Regions from separate parts of the Vibrio sp. 9-16B-A1 genome, predicted to be linked through region 2. Evidence: predicted binding sites of a transcription regulator. Region 2 holds the regulator's gene; each other region holds the start of a gene.
The links. The regulator PurR, encoded in region 2, represses purine synthesis genes. The targets are predictions, from matches to a motif close to TNANGNAAACGTTTNCNTNA.
Positions count from the first base shown of each region.

Region 1: the regulator PurR is predicted to act here: its motif matches at 2,011-2,030, upstream of ACVB80_RS02805 (NCS2 family permease).
Region 3: the regulator PurR is predicted to act here: its motif matches at 1,815-1,834, upstream of ACVB80_RS01945 (formate--tetrahydrofolate ligase).
Region 4: the regulator PurR is predicted to act here: its motif matches at 2,525-2,544, upstream of purT (formate-dependent phosphoribosylglycinamide formyltransferase).

Region 1 covers NZ_JBSDZD010000001.1:610,260-614,023, reverse strand. The annotation lists gene ACVB80_RS02810 (aminoacyl-histidine dipeptidase) at 1-1,076, opposite strand, end outside; gene ACVB80_RS02805 (NCS2 family permease) at 2,052-3,347, shown strand; gene gpt (xanthine phosphoribosyltransferase) at 3,410-3,764, shown strand, end outside.
Region 2 covers NZ_JBSDZD010000002.1:213,551-217,314, forward strand. The annotation lists gene torR (two-component system response regulator TorR) at 1-387, opposite strand, end outside; gene torD (molecular chaperone TorD) at 620-1,267, shown strand; gene purR (HTH-type transcriptional repressor PurR) at 1,574-2,578, shown strand; cyclic di-GMP riboswitch class I at 2,738-2,840, shown strand; gene ACVB80_RS04685 (TfoX/Sxy family DNA transformation protein) at 2,948-3,538, shown strand; gene ACVB80_RS04690 (TVP38/TMEM64 family protein) at 3,757-3,764, shown strand, end outside.
Region 3 covers NZ_JBSDZD010000001.1:419,141-422,904, forward strand. The annotation lists gene ACVB80_RS01935 (CreA family protein) at 1-181, shown strand, start outside; gene ACVB80_RS01940 (inosine/guanosine kinase) at 376-1,680, shown strand; gene ACVB80_RS01945 (formate--tetrahydrofolate ligase) at 1,864-3,606, shown strand.
Region 4 covers NZ_JBSDZD010000010.1:18,020-21,783, reverse strand. The annotation lists gene sbcB (exodeoxyribonuclease I) at 1-261, shown strand, start outside; gene ACVB80_RS16055 (CidA/LrgA family protein) at 271-636, shown strand; gene ACVB80_RS16050 (LrgB family protein) at 636-1,325, shown strand; gene cdd (cytidine deaminase) at 1,541-2,428, shown strand; gene purT (formate-dependent phosphoribosylglycinamide formyltransferase) at 2,600-3,764, shown strand, end outside.

The sequences.
Region 1 (3,764 bases), on a different contig from region 2:
ACGGTGATCTTGTCCTGCTCTGTGGTGATCACGCCAACGTTTAGTGAAGTTTCTACCACGCCTTCGATTTCATCACTCATACGCATCACGCCGTTCGGGCAGGTGTTCAGTGCGGCAATAAAGCGCTGCTGATCGTTTTGCGCCAGCACGTCTTTGGCTTGCGCGGCTTCGTTGAAGCTGACGATATCGGTCTCAACACGGCCAAGCTCGGTTTTCAGCAGGTTAGTGTAGAACTCAAACAGCTCTTCCAGTTTTGCCATGTTTTCTTCAGGCAGAGCCACAGTGACAAACGCTTCACGCGGAATGGCGTTACGCAGGCTGCCGCCACGGAACTCGGTCAGGCGCAGATCCAGCTCTGCAGCGTGACCGGCAAGGAAGCGTGCCATCAGTTTGTTGGCGTTACCGCGACCGGTGTGAACGTCACAGCCAGAGTGACCGCCTTTCAGGCCTTTCAGTGTCAGCTGGCGTACAACGTAACCCTGTGGCAAGGCTTCACGCTCAGTTTTAAATGTCAGGGTGCTGTCGATACCACCGGCACAACCCATGTAGACTTCGCCTTCCTGCTCTGAGTCAGTGTTGAGCAGGATGTCGCCTTCCAGCCAGCCGGCTTCCAGGCCGAACGCACCGGTCATGCCGGCTTCTTCATCAACAGTCAGCAGCACTTCAAGCGGGCCGTGTTTGATTTCGTCAGAAGCCAGTACCGCCAGACAGGTCGCCATGCCGATACCGTTGTCTGCGCCAAGGGTGGTACCTTTGGCTGTTACCCATTCGCCATCAATGTATGGCTGAATAGGATCTTTGCTGAAGTCGTGATCCGTGTCTTCATTCTTCTGCGGCACCATATCGATATGCGCCTGCAGTACTACGCCTTTTTTGTTTTCCATACCTGCCGTAGCTGGTTTCTTAATAAAGACGTTACCGGTTGGGTCGCGGCGTACGTCCAGACCCTGCTCCTGGGCCCAGCTTACGATGTGCTGCGCAAGAGCTTCTTCCTGACCGGAAGGATGAGGGAAAGAACAGATTTGGTCGAAAAACTGCCACAATGGGGCAGGGGAAAGCTGACTGATTTCAGACACGGAATACTCCTTAACTGATTATATATGGGGCAAACAGCCGTGGATGGATGAGGATCCAGCAGAAATGGTTTGTCTGCCCTTCATTTTGCAGGGAAAACAGCATACCACTGAGAAGTGATTGTCTAAAGTGCTGCAGCAGATCAAAAACCGGCGGCATGTCATATTTCCTGAACATGCATTTTGTAAGTTGGCTACTGAGTAAGGCTGGTTTACTGCTCTTTTTGTAATTTAATTACACGTATAAATTGACTTGAATCAATTTATGCGAAAAAGTGTGATTTATGCACGTTTTGGGGTTGTAATAAAATTTCTTGGTGGTATATTTATAACCACTTCCAGAGTGAAGCGCTAAATGCTCATAGGATGAGTCCGAACTATCGCCTCCATGGAACCGAGAAACAGTATGAATTTTGTTTTGATTTATTAAGGTGATAATTATGAACGGTATGTCTTCTGCAAGTTTTTGGTCTAACACAAACGTATGTACTTCTAACGCCAAAAGCTTCAACGTATTTACAGGTTTCGGTTACTAAGTTTTAACCAAACATGTGATTTGAACGAAAGTTCACCCCCTAATATTTGGAATTTTCTTACAACCATTTGGTTGAAATGATTCTCACGCCACTCACTCTTGAGTGGCGTTTTTTTATTCCTGCTTACCTGTGCGCATGAGTGCACGTATACCCCTCTATATTGTCAGTTAAGTCCCGCTTCAGCCGTACTTTCTTAGGTGAAAGTTTGCTACATGATGCTTTATTGTCCTGAATCAAACCCGGAGTGAACTTTGTTGTTAGCCATTGATTTACCTGGCTTATGATTTGTGGTGGCTCTGCTTTTTCGCTTATCTTGCGCAGATTGTGTCTGAAAATACGATGAAAACGCCATTTCGAACTAGAAATTGCTATTTGATAACTCTATAATTCGCGCCAATCGTTTACGCAATCGTTTAGTTTTATCATTTTTAGGGATACCACAATGCTTGAGAGGTTGTTCAAACTCAGTGAGAACGGAACCAGTGTCCGCACTGAAATTATCGCCGGGGTGACTACTTTCCTTACCATGGCGTACATTATTTTTGTCAATCCGGCCATTTTGGCGGACACCGGCATGGATCGTGGCGCGGTTTTCGTTGCGACCTGTCTGGCGGCGGCGATCGGCTGTTTCATCATGGGCTTTGTGGCTAACTACCCGATCGCTCAGGCGCCGGGCATGGGCCTGAACGCTTTCTTCACCTATTCGGTGGTTCTGGGTATGGGTCATACCTGGCAGGTGGCACTGGCAGCGGTATTTGTTTCCGGTGTGCTGTTTATCCTGCTGAGTGTGTTTAAGATCCGTGAGTGGATCATCAACTCAATTCCGCTTTCCCTGCGTACCGGTATCTCTGCCGGTATCGGTCTGTTCCTGGCGTTTATCGGCCTGAAGAACGCCGGCATCGTAGTAGACAACCCGGCGACACTGGTCTCTATGGGCGCAATTACCTCTCTGCCGGCAGTACTGGCAGCAGTAGGTTTCTTCCTGACCATCTCTCTGGTTCACCGCGGTGTGAAAGGTGCGGTGATGATCGCAATCCTGGCGGTAACCGGTCTGGGTATCCTTTTTGGTGACGTTCAGTATCACGGCATCATGTCTGCGCCACCGAGCATTGCACCGACATTTCTCCAGCTGGATTTCTCAGCCATTTTTGAAGTGGGCATGATCTCGGTGATCTTCGCGTTCCTGTTTGTTGACCTGTTTGATACCGCAGGCACCCTGGTGGGAGTGGCAACCAAGGCAGAGCTTATCGGCAAGGATGGTAAAATCCCACGCCTGAACCGCGCGCTGCTGGCGGACTCTACGGCAACTTCTGTGGGTGCGCTGCTGGGTACGTCGAACACAACCTCTTACATTGAAAGTGTTTCTGGTGTAGTGGCGGGTGGCCGTACCGGCCTGACTGCGGTTGTGGTTGGCATTTTGTTCCTACTTGCATTATTCTTCTCGCCATTAGCTGGTATGATCCCGGCTTACGCTACGGCGGGTGCCCTTTTCTATGTAGCAATTCTGATGCTCTCTGGTCTGGTCAGCATTGACTGGCGCGACCTGACAGAAGCGGCTCCGGTTGTTGTGACCTGTTTGCTGATGCCACTGACTTTCTCGATTGCAGATGGTATTTGCCTGGGCTTTATCGCTTACGCGGCGATCAAGCTGTTCAGTGGCAAAGGTCGCGATGTTTCCCTGAGTGTGTGGATCATGGCTGCCATTTTCATTCTTAAATTTGTATTGTCAGCGGCGTAAATAAGCAATCGTTTAAAGCAAACGTTTGATGACTGCTGAAACTTGATTGATCGAAGATTACTATGACTAAAAAATTTATCATCACCTGGGACAATATGCACATGTATTGTCGTGAGCTTGCTGAACGTCAAATGCCGGCAGAACAGTGGAAAGGCATTATCGGTGTAACCCGTGGTGGCCTGGTGCCGGCAGCGATTCTGGCCCGTGAGCTGGGCATCCGCTACGTTGATACCGTTTGTATCTCAAGCTATGACCACGATCATCAGCGGGATATGACTGTACTGAAAGCACCGGAAGGTGATGGTGAAGGCTACCTTATCGTTGAAGATCTGGTAGACAGCGGTGACACCGCGCGCAAACTGCGTGAAATGTATCCAAAAGCCAAGCTGATCGCAGTATGTGCCAAGCCGGCAGGTG
Region 2 (3,764 bases):
ACTTGAGCGGGCCTCAGCCACCAGAGAAATCCGCCACAGCAGGTTTTTCACCCGAACCAGCAGCTCGCGCAACTCAAACGGCTTGGTCACGTAATCATCTGCCCCCATTTCCAGCCCGACAATGCGGTCAATACTGTCGGTACGGCCGGTCACCAGGATAATACCGATATCCGACTGGCTTCTCAGCTCCCGGGTCAGCATCAGCCCATCTTCACTGGGAAGGTTGATATCCAGCATCACCAGATCCACACTGCTGTTTGCCAGCACTTCGCGCATCTGCTCGCCGTTTTCGGCTTCGCTGACGGTATACCCTTCATTTTGAAAGTAACCCGCCAGTTTGCTGCGTGTTACTACATCGTCTTCAACGACCAAAACGTGATAGCTCATCTACACCACTTATATTTCTTCTGATTTCATTATTATTCTATTCACAATCCGTTACATTTCTAGCAAATAGGCTAAAATTAATAGTGTTTCCCGGGTTTTATTGATGCAAGACAAACCGGAGACGACTGTTAACATATTGTCAAAACAACACTTTTTCTTACATAACCCGACCGGATGCTGTTCATATATATGCGATACAATCGCCACATCAATAGTTTACGGAGTACCCGACATGCAAGAGAGCAAGCTGTTTAACGAAAAGCGTGCCGAAATATACTGGTGGCTGTCCAGCCTCTTTGCCAGGGAGATCAATGAAAAAGAGCTGGCGACCTATCACACCCCTGAGATCCGCAGCTTCATCAGCGGCCTGGGTGAAACAGAGCAGCTGAAAGCGTCCACTACCGCCCTGGTTGATGCCCTTAACCGTCTGCAGGACAGAGAAGATGCCATGATCGAACTGGCCGCTGACTTTTGTGGTCTGTTCCTGACCACTGACAAAAACGCCGCCCTGCCCTATGCCTCGATGTACATTGGCAAAAGCGGCCTGCTCAATGATGAGCCTGCCCGGCAGATGGAAGAACTGATGCAGGAAAAAGGCATTTCAATGCAGGAAGGCTTCAACGAACCGGCGGATCACCTGGCCGTTGAGCTCGATTTTTTGGGTAACCTCATCATCCGCTCCAACGAGTGTGAAAAACCGGAGAAGTTCGAAGCATCGCTCCTGGAACAGAAAGCCTTCATTGATGAGTACCTGCTGAGCTGGGTTCCTCAGTTTAAGCAAAAATGTCAGCAGTTTGACGAGTTTGGTTTTTATGCCGCGGTAGCGTCGCTTTTGCATGACTTCCTGATCCTGGACGGACACTACCTGGCGGGCGAATAGGCCTGCCAGACCTTTTTAGCTGGCGTTAAGAAAAATTAATTTGTGTGATGGAAACGCGGCAAAATGACATATTTATGATTGTCAGGTCTCAATTATGAGTCTAGAATTGTGACCGCAAACGATAAAATATGATAAACCATTTGGAAAGCAAGGTAAGCCGCTGTTAGTTAGCGGTTTTTTGTTTTTTAACAGATATGTTTTCAGCCAGGTTCGCTTTTCACGCCAACTTTTCTGACCGCAGTATGGCCTTTTCCCCTGCGGCAGAACTGATAAAAGCGCCCATACGGCAGAAACAGGAACAAATATATGGCCACAATTAAAGATGTTGCGCGTTTAGCTGGGGTGTCCACCACCACAGTCTCGCACGTGATTAACAAAACCCGCTTTGTTGCTGAAGCAACGCAGGAAAAAGTGCTGCAGGCAGTAAAAGAGCTAAACTATGCTCCGAGTGCCGTAGCGCGCAGTCTGAAATGTAATACTACCCGTACTATCGGTATGCTGGTCACCCAGTCAACCAACCCGTTTTTCTCGGAAGTGGTTGATGGTGTGGAAAGCTACTGTTACCGCCAGGGCTACACCCTGATCCTGTGTAATACAGGCGGTATCTACGAAAAGCAGCGCGACTATATCCGCATGCTGGCAGAAAAACGTGTCGACGGCATCCTGGTGATGTGTTCTGACCTGACCGAAGAGCTGCGTGAAATGCTTGATGCTCACGCGGACATCCCTAAAGTTATCATGGACTGGGGCCCTGAAAGTTCAGGTGCCGATAAGATCATCGATAACTCAGAAGAAGGTGGCTACCTGGCGACCAGTTATCTGATCAAAAACGGCCACAAAGACATTATGTGTCTGTCTGGTCAGTTTGAGAAAGCGATCTGTAAAGAGCGTATCGCCGGTTACAAACGCGCAATGGAAGAAGCCGGTCTGCCATTCGAAGAGAAGAACATCATTGAAGGTAACTTCGAATGTGATACTGCTGTCATGGCAGCAGAGCAAATCCTGGCGATGGACAAACGTCCGACCGCTGTGTTCTGCTTCAATGACACCATGGCGCTGGGTCTTATCAGCCGCCTTCAGGAAAAAGGCTTACGCGTCCCTGATGATGTTTCCGTGATCGGTTACGATAACATGGACCTGTCGGCGTACTTCTCGCCACCACTGACGACCATCCACCAGCCTAAACGCCGTGTGGGTAAAACAGCATTCGAGCTGCTGCTGCAGCGCATCAAAGATAAAGAACATGAGCGCCGCGTGTTCGAGATGCAACCTGAGCTGGTTGAACGTAAGTCAGTTAAACGCCTTGGATAAGGCAGCATAATGAAACAAAGCACGCATAACGCGTGCTTTTATTTGGATCAATGTCACACTAAATGCAGACGAGTGTGATGTTAATTCCGCTTTTTCACTATTATTTTTTATATCAGGCTTTCTCCGAAATACGATTTCAAATGAAAACCTGAACTGATGTCACGCACAGGGCAAACCACCTGAAAGGGTGGGACGCAAAGCCACCGGCCTAATCCAGTAACTGAGACGTGTCAGGGACTGGGATGGTAGCGGGGTTGCCGATGGCAAATATGCACACCAGCGCGAGCTCGCGCTATCAGTCATGCATCGATTTGCTCAAATGCTCGGACCTGAATTTAGTGGCGGAACTTCTAAACCGGGACATACAGCATGAACAAACCTACTCTAAAAAACTCGCTGAGACTCTTCGAGAGTCTGGGAACTATTAAATCCCGTTCAATGTTCGGAGGCTTCGGCGTCTTCGCGGACGACGTAATGTTTGCACTGGTGGTTGGCGATACCCTTTTCATCCGCGCTGACAACCAGAAAGCAAAAGATTTCAAACTGGCCGGCTTCGAACCTTACATTTACAAAAAACGCGGCTTCCCCGTGGTCACCAAATACTTCGCCCTGCCAGAGGCAATGTGGCAGACACCGAACATCATCATTGAAGAAGCCACCCACGCACTCGAAATTGCCCGCCAGGAGAAAGAGCAGCAGGCTCAGGCCAAACCTGACCGTCTGAAAGATCTGCCTAATCTTCGCCTTGGTACCGAACGAATGCTTAAAAAAGCCGGTATCTGCAGTGTGGAAGAGCTGCAAAATCAGGGTGCAGCAGGCGCATATAAAGCCATCCAGCAAAGCCATTCAGGCAAAGTGGGCGTAGAACTGTTATGGGCGCTTGAGGGAGCGATCCGCGGCAGTCACTGGTCTGTTATTCCACAGGCCCGGCGTGATGAACTGCTCAGTCAGGTGGGCTAAAAATTTAACGTGAACAAACACCGGCTTGATGCCGGTGTTTTTGGTTGCGCGGTACGTGGTACGTGGTACGTGGTACGTGGTACGTGGTACGTGGTACGTGGTACGTGGTACGCAGTTTACGGGCTTTACCGGCCACCACAATGAAACTCTTTATATCTGAAAGAAATCTCACTGTTTCCCTGTCATAATTCTAAGAGACATAAAAACGGAATATTGAGATGAACAA
Region 3 (3,764 bases), on a different contig from region 2:
GTCCAAGAGCATCTTCTTCAAGTCAATGAAAATCCGCCGTATCTACGATGCTCAGACCCAAACCCTGATGTACGTATCCTACTCCACCAAAGAAACGTCCGGCAGCTTTAAGCACAGTCTGTCGACAGTCCCACTGTGGGGAACGAAAGCTTACGTTGAACCAACCGCTGAAGCCAAGTAAATCTCCGGATCACGCAGCCCCTGCCACGGGCTGCGTGAGCGATTGCTTTCGTTTCAGCGGCGGTTATTTAAGCACTCAATGAAATCTGCTCCATTTCCGGCCATTTTTATTGCCAATTTGCCCGCAACAAGTGTCAATTTGATAAAAAAAGTGTGGTAGAATTCGCGCCCTGTTAACCAATCACCTTTTTTTTCATGAAATTTCCTGGTCAGCGTAAGTCGAAGCACTACTTTCCAAGCCACTCCAGAGATCCTCTGATCAACCAGATCCGTCAGGCACCAAGGCTGCACCGCCCTACTATTGTGGGCGTAGGACAAACCATCGTTGATATCGAAGCACGGGTAGACGATGACTTTCTTGCCAAATACGAACTGAGTAAAGGCCATTCGCTGGTTCTTGAAGAGAGCAAAGCAGACGCCCTTTACCAGGAGCTGAAAGAGAAGCACCTGATCACCCACGAATACCCGGGTGATACCATTGGTAACACACTGCACAACTACTCTGTTCTGGCCGACAGCAAATCCGTCCTGCTGGGCGTAATGAGCAAGAACATTGAAGTGGGTTCTTACGCCTATCGTTACCTGTGTAACACCTCTGCCCGTATGGATCTGAACTACCTGCAAACGGTAGACGGGCCTATCGGCCGCTGTTACACCCTGATCTCGGACGATGGCGAGCGTACTTTCGCGATCAACGAAGGCCACATGAACAAGCTTTCTCCTGAAAGCATCCCGGACAAAGTGTTTAAGAAAGCGGCAGCCCTGGTTGTCTCTTCGTACCTGATGCGTGGTAAACCAACCGACCCAATGCCGCAGGCCGTTCAGCGCGCGATTTCACTGGCTAAAGAGAATGACGTACCAGTGGTACTGACCCTTGGCACCAAGTACGTGATTGAAGGCAAATCAGAGTGGTGGCAGGAGTACCTGAAAGAGAACATCACTGTGGTTGCGATGAACGAAGAAGAAGGCGAAGCCCTGACCGGTGAAAGCGATCCTCTTCAGGCTGCAGACAAAGCGCTTGAGTGGGTAGACCTGGTTCTGTGTACCGCAGGCCCTGAAGGTCTGTACATGGCCAGCTACACCGAAGAAAGCGTGAAGCGGGAAACCAACTACCCGCTGCGCGAAGGCAGTATTGAAAACTTCAACCAGTTTGAGTTCAGCCGCGCGATGCGCAAACAAGACTGCACCAACGCGATGAAGGTGTACTCGCACATTGAGCCATACCTTGGCGGCCCGCTGGAAATCAAGAACACCAATGGTGCCGGTGATGCTGCGCTGTCTACCCTGCTGCACGACATGGCTGCAAACCTGTATCACAAGGTGAACGTGCCAAACTCAGTGAAGCACGACCACCAGTACCTGAGCTACTCATCACTGGCGCAGATCTGTAAATACGCCAACCGCGTAAGCTACGAAGTACTGACCCAGCACTCTCCACGCCTGACCCGCTCTCTTCCTGAGCGGGAGGACAGCCTGGAAGAAACATACTGGGATCGGTAACCCAATTTTAGCCAGCGCTCTGTCGCTGGCTTTTTTATTTATACAAACATCAATTATACTGAGTTATATATCCAGCCGAAGTGATTTATCACTAACGAAAACACTTTACAAAGCCGAATAGCAAGGTATATTGCCCACGCAAACGTTTTCGTCTCTGGCTTTATGGCATTTAGGGGGTTTTAAATGCTGAGCGATATCGATATCTGTCGTTCCACTCCACTTTCTTCAATTGATACTGTAGCCCGCAAAGCAGGCCTGCAGGATAACGAATTTAACGCGCACGGACGCCACAAAGCGAAAATTTCTCTCGACTGTCTTAACCGTCTTGCAGATAAACAGGAAGGTAAACTGGTCGTTGTAACGGCAATTACCCCTACCCCTCTGGGTGAAGGTAAAACCGTTACCACTATTGGCCTGGCCCAGGGACTGGCTAAGCTGAACAAATCTGTGATGGCGTGTATCCGTCAGCCATCCATGGGCCCGGTATTTGGTGTAAAAGGCGGCGCTGCAGGCGGCGGCTACAGTCAGGTTGCTCCAATGGAAGAGCTGAACCTGCACCTGACCGGTGACATTCACGCGGTAACCGCAGCTCATAACCTCGCTTCTGCGGCTATCGATGCCCGTCTTTTCCACGAGCAGCGCCATGGCTACGAAGAGTTCAGCGCCAAAACCGGCATGAAAGCCCTTCGTATAGACCCTGAGCAGGTCGTATGGCGTCGTGTGATGGACCACAATGACCGCGCTCTGCGCATGGTCACCGTGGGTAAAAACCAGCCAGGTAAAACCATTAACGGCTTTGAGCGTGAAGACGGCTTTGATATTTCTGCCGCTTCTGAACTGATGGCAATTCTGGCACTGGCCAGTGACCTTCACGACCTGCGTGCCCGTATCGGCCGCATCGTAATGGCATACAACCTGGACGGTGAACCGGTAACAGCAGAAGAACTGCAGGTAGCCGGTGCGATGACTGTCACCATGAAAGAGGCCATTGAGCCAACCATGATGCAAACGCTGGAAGGCGTTCCGACTCTTATCCATGCGGGTCCTTTTGCCAACATTGCACACGGTAACTCGTCTATCATTGCTGACCGTATCGCCACCAAACTGGCTGATTACACCATCACTGAAGGTGGTTTTGGTTCAGATATGGGCTTTGAGAAAGCGTGTAACATCAAAGCGAACATGTCCGGCAAAGGTCCGGATTGTGCGGTTGTCGTTGCTACCCTGCGTGGCCTGAAAGCGAACTCTGGTCTTTACGACCTGCGCCCGGGTCAGCCATTGCCGGAAGCGATTTTCGGTGAAGATGAAGCCTCACTGAAAGCGGGCTTTGAGAACCTGAAATGGCACATCAACAACGTTGCCAAATATAAGGTGCCTGCCGTAGTTGCAATCAACCGCTTCCCGCAGGACAGCGACAAAGAGCTGAAACTGCTGGCATCGTGGGTTGAAGCACTGGGCGCGAAAGTCGCGATCAGCGAAGCCTTTGGTAAAGGCGGCGAAGGTGCAGAAAAACTGGCTGAAGCTGTCACACTGGCCTGTGAAACTCCATCTGACTTCACTCCGCTCTACACCCTTGAGCAGAGCCTGGAAGAAAAGCTGATGGCTGTGAGCGAGACCGGCTACGGCGCACGCAACATCGCGCTGTCTGAACTGGCTCAGAAGCAGCTGACCCGCTTTAATAAGCATGGCTTTACTGACCTGGCCGTTTGTATGGCTAAAACACCAGCGTCGATTTCTGCAGATGCATCAATGAAAGGTGCACCATCAGACTTCGAAGTTGAAGTCCGTGAGCTTAAGCTGTGTGCCGGTGCAGGATTCATCTACGCGCTGTGCGGCAACGTGATGACCATGCCAGGTCTTCCGGAAAAGCCAGCCTTTATGAACCTGGATATCGATGAGAATGGCGATATTATTGGGTTGAGTTAATACTCTCAGCTCTCTAATAAGAAAGCGGTCACTTTGGTGGCCGCTTTTTTTTGCGTGGTTCGCGGGACGCGGTTCGGGAGCCTTTTTCATCCCCCTGCCTTTCTCGTTCCCATGCTCTGCGTGGGAAAGCATACCTGAGCTGCCATTTGCCCATGATC
Region 4 (3,764 bases), on a different contig from region 2:
CAGCTTTCCGTGCTGGATATCAGCTTTGCGGATGAACGTATTAAGCCACTGCTGTTCCGCTACCGTGCGCGCCACTTCCCGTGGACGCTGAGCGCAGAAGAAGAGCTGCGCTGGGCGGCGCACTGCCGTGACTATTTTGAGTCCCGCCTGCCGGACTATATGCTGAATCTGGAAAACCTGGTGCATGAGCACGAGGGAGACGAAAGGAAAATCGCGATTTTAAAATCTGTCTATCGTTATGTAGAAAAACTCGTATCTTAAGGTACAACTATGCTAAAACGCCTCGCTGGCTACGCCGTGTCTCTGGCCATTATTATGGGCTGCCTGTACGCAGGTATCGCGATCCAGAGTGCACTGGCGATTTCTGTTCCCGGTAGTATTCTCGGGATGCTTATTTTGTTTGCTTTGCTGGCCTCTGGCCTTGCCCCTGTTGAGTGGGTTAAACCCACTGCTTCGCTGTTTATCCGCTATATGATCCTGCTGTTCGTACCGATCAGTGTTGGGCTGATGAACCATTATCAGCTGCTGCTTGATAACGCCCTGCCTATTCTGGCCAGTGCCATTGGCGGCAGTGCGATTGTGCTGGTCATCCTGGCAAAAGGTCTGGATAAACTGCTTGAAGGAGATAAACAATAATGTGGCTGCTTATTACTGTTGCTGTTTTTTTTGCAGCCCGCTTTGTTTCCCAAAAGCTGAATAACCCGCTTGCCAACCCGCTGATTATTGCGGTTTCTGCAATCATCTGTTTGCTGCTGATAACCGGGGTCGACTTTGACACCTACTACGCTCAGAGCGACAGCCTGAGTTACCTGCTGCAGCCTGCGGTTGTAGCGCTGGCCTACCCGCTCTATGAGCAACTGCCGGAAATCCGCGCCAAGTGGCGGGTGATCCTGCTGGCCTGTGGTGTCGGCAGTATTATGTCTATGGTTACGTCTGCCGTTATTGCGGTATCCCTGGGAACGGACATGACCCTGGTCGCCGGCCTGATGGGTAAATCAGTAACAACCCCGATCGCGATGGAAGTCGCCAGCCACCTTGGCGGTGAGCCGGCAATCGCCGCGATACTGGTGGTACTGGTCGGGGTATTTGGCGCCGTACTGGCCTACCCGATTTACAACCTGATTGGGATTAAACACCCACTGGCACGTGGCCTGACTATGGGTACCATTTCTCACGCCCTGGGCACAGCAACCTGTATCGAGAAGAACCCGCGCGATGCAGCGTTCAGCTCTCTCGCTCTGGTAATCTGCGGTGTTATCACCTCCATTCTTGCCCCGCTGGCCTATATGCTGGCAGAAGTACTCAATGTGATGATCAACGGCTGATCATTCCGGCAGGGACGCCGGACACGACACACTTCACACTTTCTCCGCATGTAATCAATTACATGTGTGAGATCTCTCCTGTAATGCAAAATGCAATTTCGTTACATTCAAATTCGTGATCATGATCACTGTCCGAATGCGCAATATTCCTAGAATAGAGGAAAAACCCTGCAGAACAGTCAATAATCGCAGGGCAATGATTACAAGGATTCATAATGAACAACAAAATCGAGCTGGCCCTGCAAGAAATGCCTGAAGCTGTAGCAGCAAAGCTGCGTGAGATCATCACCGCTGACAGTTTTGACTCTACCATCTCACCTGAACAGTTCAGTGAACTGCTGGAGATCTCCGGTCTGTGTGATGAAGAGCTGCGCGTTGCGCTGCTTCCTGTTGCCGCTGGTTACGCTTATGTCCCGCTGTCTGATTTCTATGTCGGCGCACTGGCGCGTGGCCTTTCTGGCCGCATCTACTTCGGTGCCAACGTAGAGCTTGAAGGCGTTCAGCTTGGCCAGACAGTGCACGCAGAGCAGTCTGCAATCAGCCACGCCTGGATGAAAGGCGAACAGGGCCTGAAAGACGTTACCGTTAACTTCAGCCCTTGTGGCCACTGCCGCCAGTTCATGAATGAACTGACCACCGCCAAAGAACTGATGATCCAGTTGCCTGAACGCGATGAAAAGAGCCTGCAGGAGTACCTGCCAGACTCATTCGGCCCGGCAGATCTTGGTATCACCGAAGGCCTGATGAGCAAAAAAGATCTTCAGAACCAGTATGAAGGCGGCAATGAACTGGTCAGCAAGGCAGTAGAAGCGCTGAACATCAGCCACTCTCCTTACACCAAAAACCCAAGCGGCGTTGCCCTTCGCATGAAAGACGGCACCATCTTCAAAGGCGCATACGCTGAAAATGCGGCATTTAACCCGAGCCTGCCACCACTTCAGGTAGCACTGGTTCAGGCGCGCATCGCAGGTCAGGCATTTGAAGATATCGAAGCGGTTGCACTGGCAGAGACCAGCAGCAGCAAAATGAGCCACCTGATCGACACCCAGGGCACGATGGAAGCGATTAATCCGGATGTGACTGTGGAATACGTTTCTTTGTAATCTGTTGTGATGTGAGTTTAAGAGGGCCCCTTTTCAGGGGCCTTTTTGTTATCCGCGCCTCCTCTTTCTCCACTTTTTTTCATGTTTGAACAAATTAAAGGCAAACGTTTGCGTCTTTCCAAAAAAACGGTATGATCCGCCGCAGCTCAACTACATAAAAGGTTTTTAAATATGTTTGGTACTGCTACTGCAAATGATGCTACCCGTGTGATGCTGCTTGGCTCTGGTGAGCTGGGTAAAGAGGTGGCTATTGAGTGTCAGCGTCTTGGTCTTGAGGTTATCGCTGTTGACCGTTATCTGAACGCGCCGGCAATGCACGTTGCCCATCGCAGCTATGCGATTGATATGCTTGACGGTGATGCACTGGCAGAGCTGATTGCCAAAGAAAAACCACACTACGTGGTACCAGAGATTGAAGCGATCGCGACTGATAAGCTGGTTGAGCTGGAAGCTCAGGGCCTGAATGTTGTCCCGACCGCAAACGCGACCAAACTGACCATGAACCGTGAGGGTATCCGCCGCCTGGCCGCTGAAGAGCTGGAGCTGCCAACTTCGCGCTACCGCTTTGCCGATACTTTCGAGGAGTTTGCAGCAGCGGTTGAGTTCGTAGGTGCGCCTTGCGTGGTTAAGCCGGTGATGAGTTCATCAGGTAAAGGCCAGAGCGTGATTAAGTCTGCTGACGATATTCAAAAAGCATGGGACTACGCTCAGGATGGCGGACGTACCGGTGCCGGCCGCGTGATTGTGGAAGGTTTTGTCGACTTCGATTATGAAATCACCCTGCTGACAGTACGCGCCGTTGATGGTACTCACTTCTGCGCGCCAATCGGCCACCGCCAGGAAGATGGCGACTACCGTGAATCATGGCAGCCACAGCTGATGACACCTAAAGCACTTGAACTGGCTGAGCACATCGCCGGTAAAGTCGTGAATGCACTGGGTGGTTACGGTATTTTCGGCGTTGAACTGTTTGTTAAAGGCAACCAGGTGATCTTCAACGAAGTCTCCCCCCGCCCGCACGATACCGGTCTGGTGACCCTTATCTCTCAGGAACTGTCTGAGTTCGCTCTGCACGTGTGCGCCTTCACCGGTATGCCTGTAGGCCAAATCACGCAGTACGGCCCTTCTGCCTCTGCCGTTATCCTGGGTCAGGGTACCTCAGACAATATCCGCTTTGAAGGCATGAGCGATGCACTGGCAAAACCACAGACGCAACTGCGCCTGTTTGGTAAACCGGATATTGATGGCCGCCGCCGTCTGGGTGTTGCCCTGACCCGCCGCCAGTCAATGGAAACGGCCATTGAAGATGCGGTAGAAAGCGCCGGTAAAGTGAAAG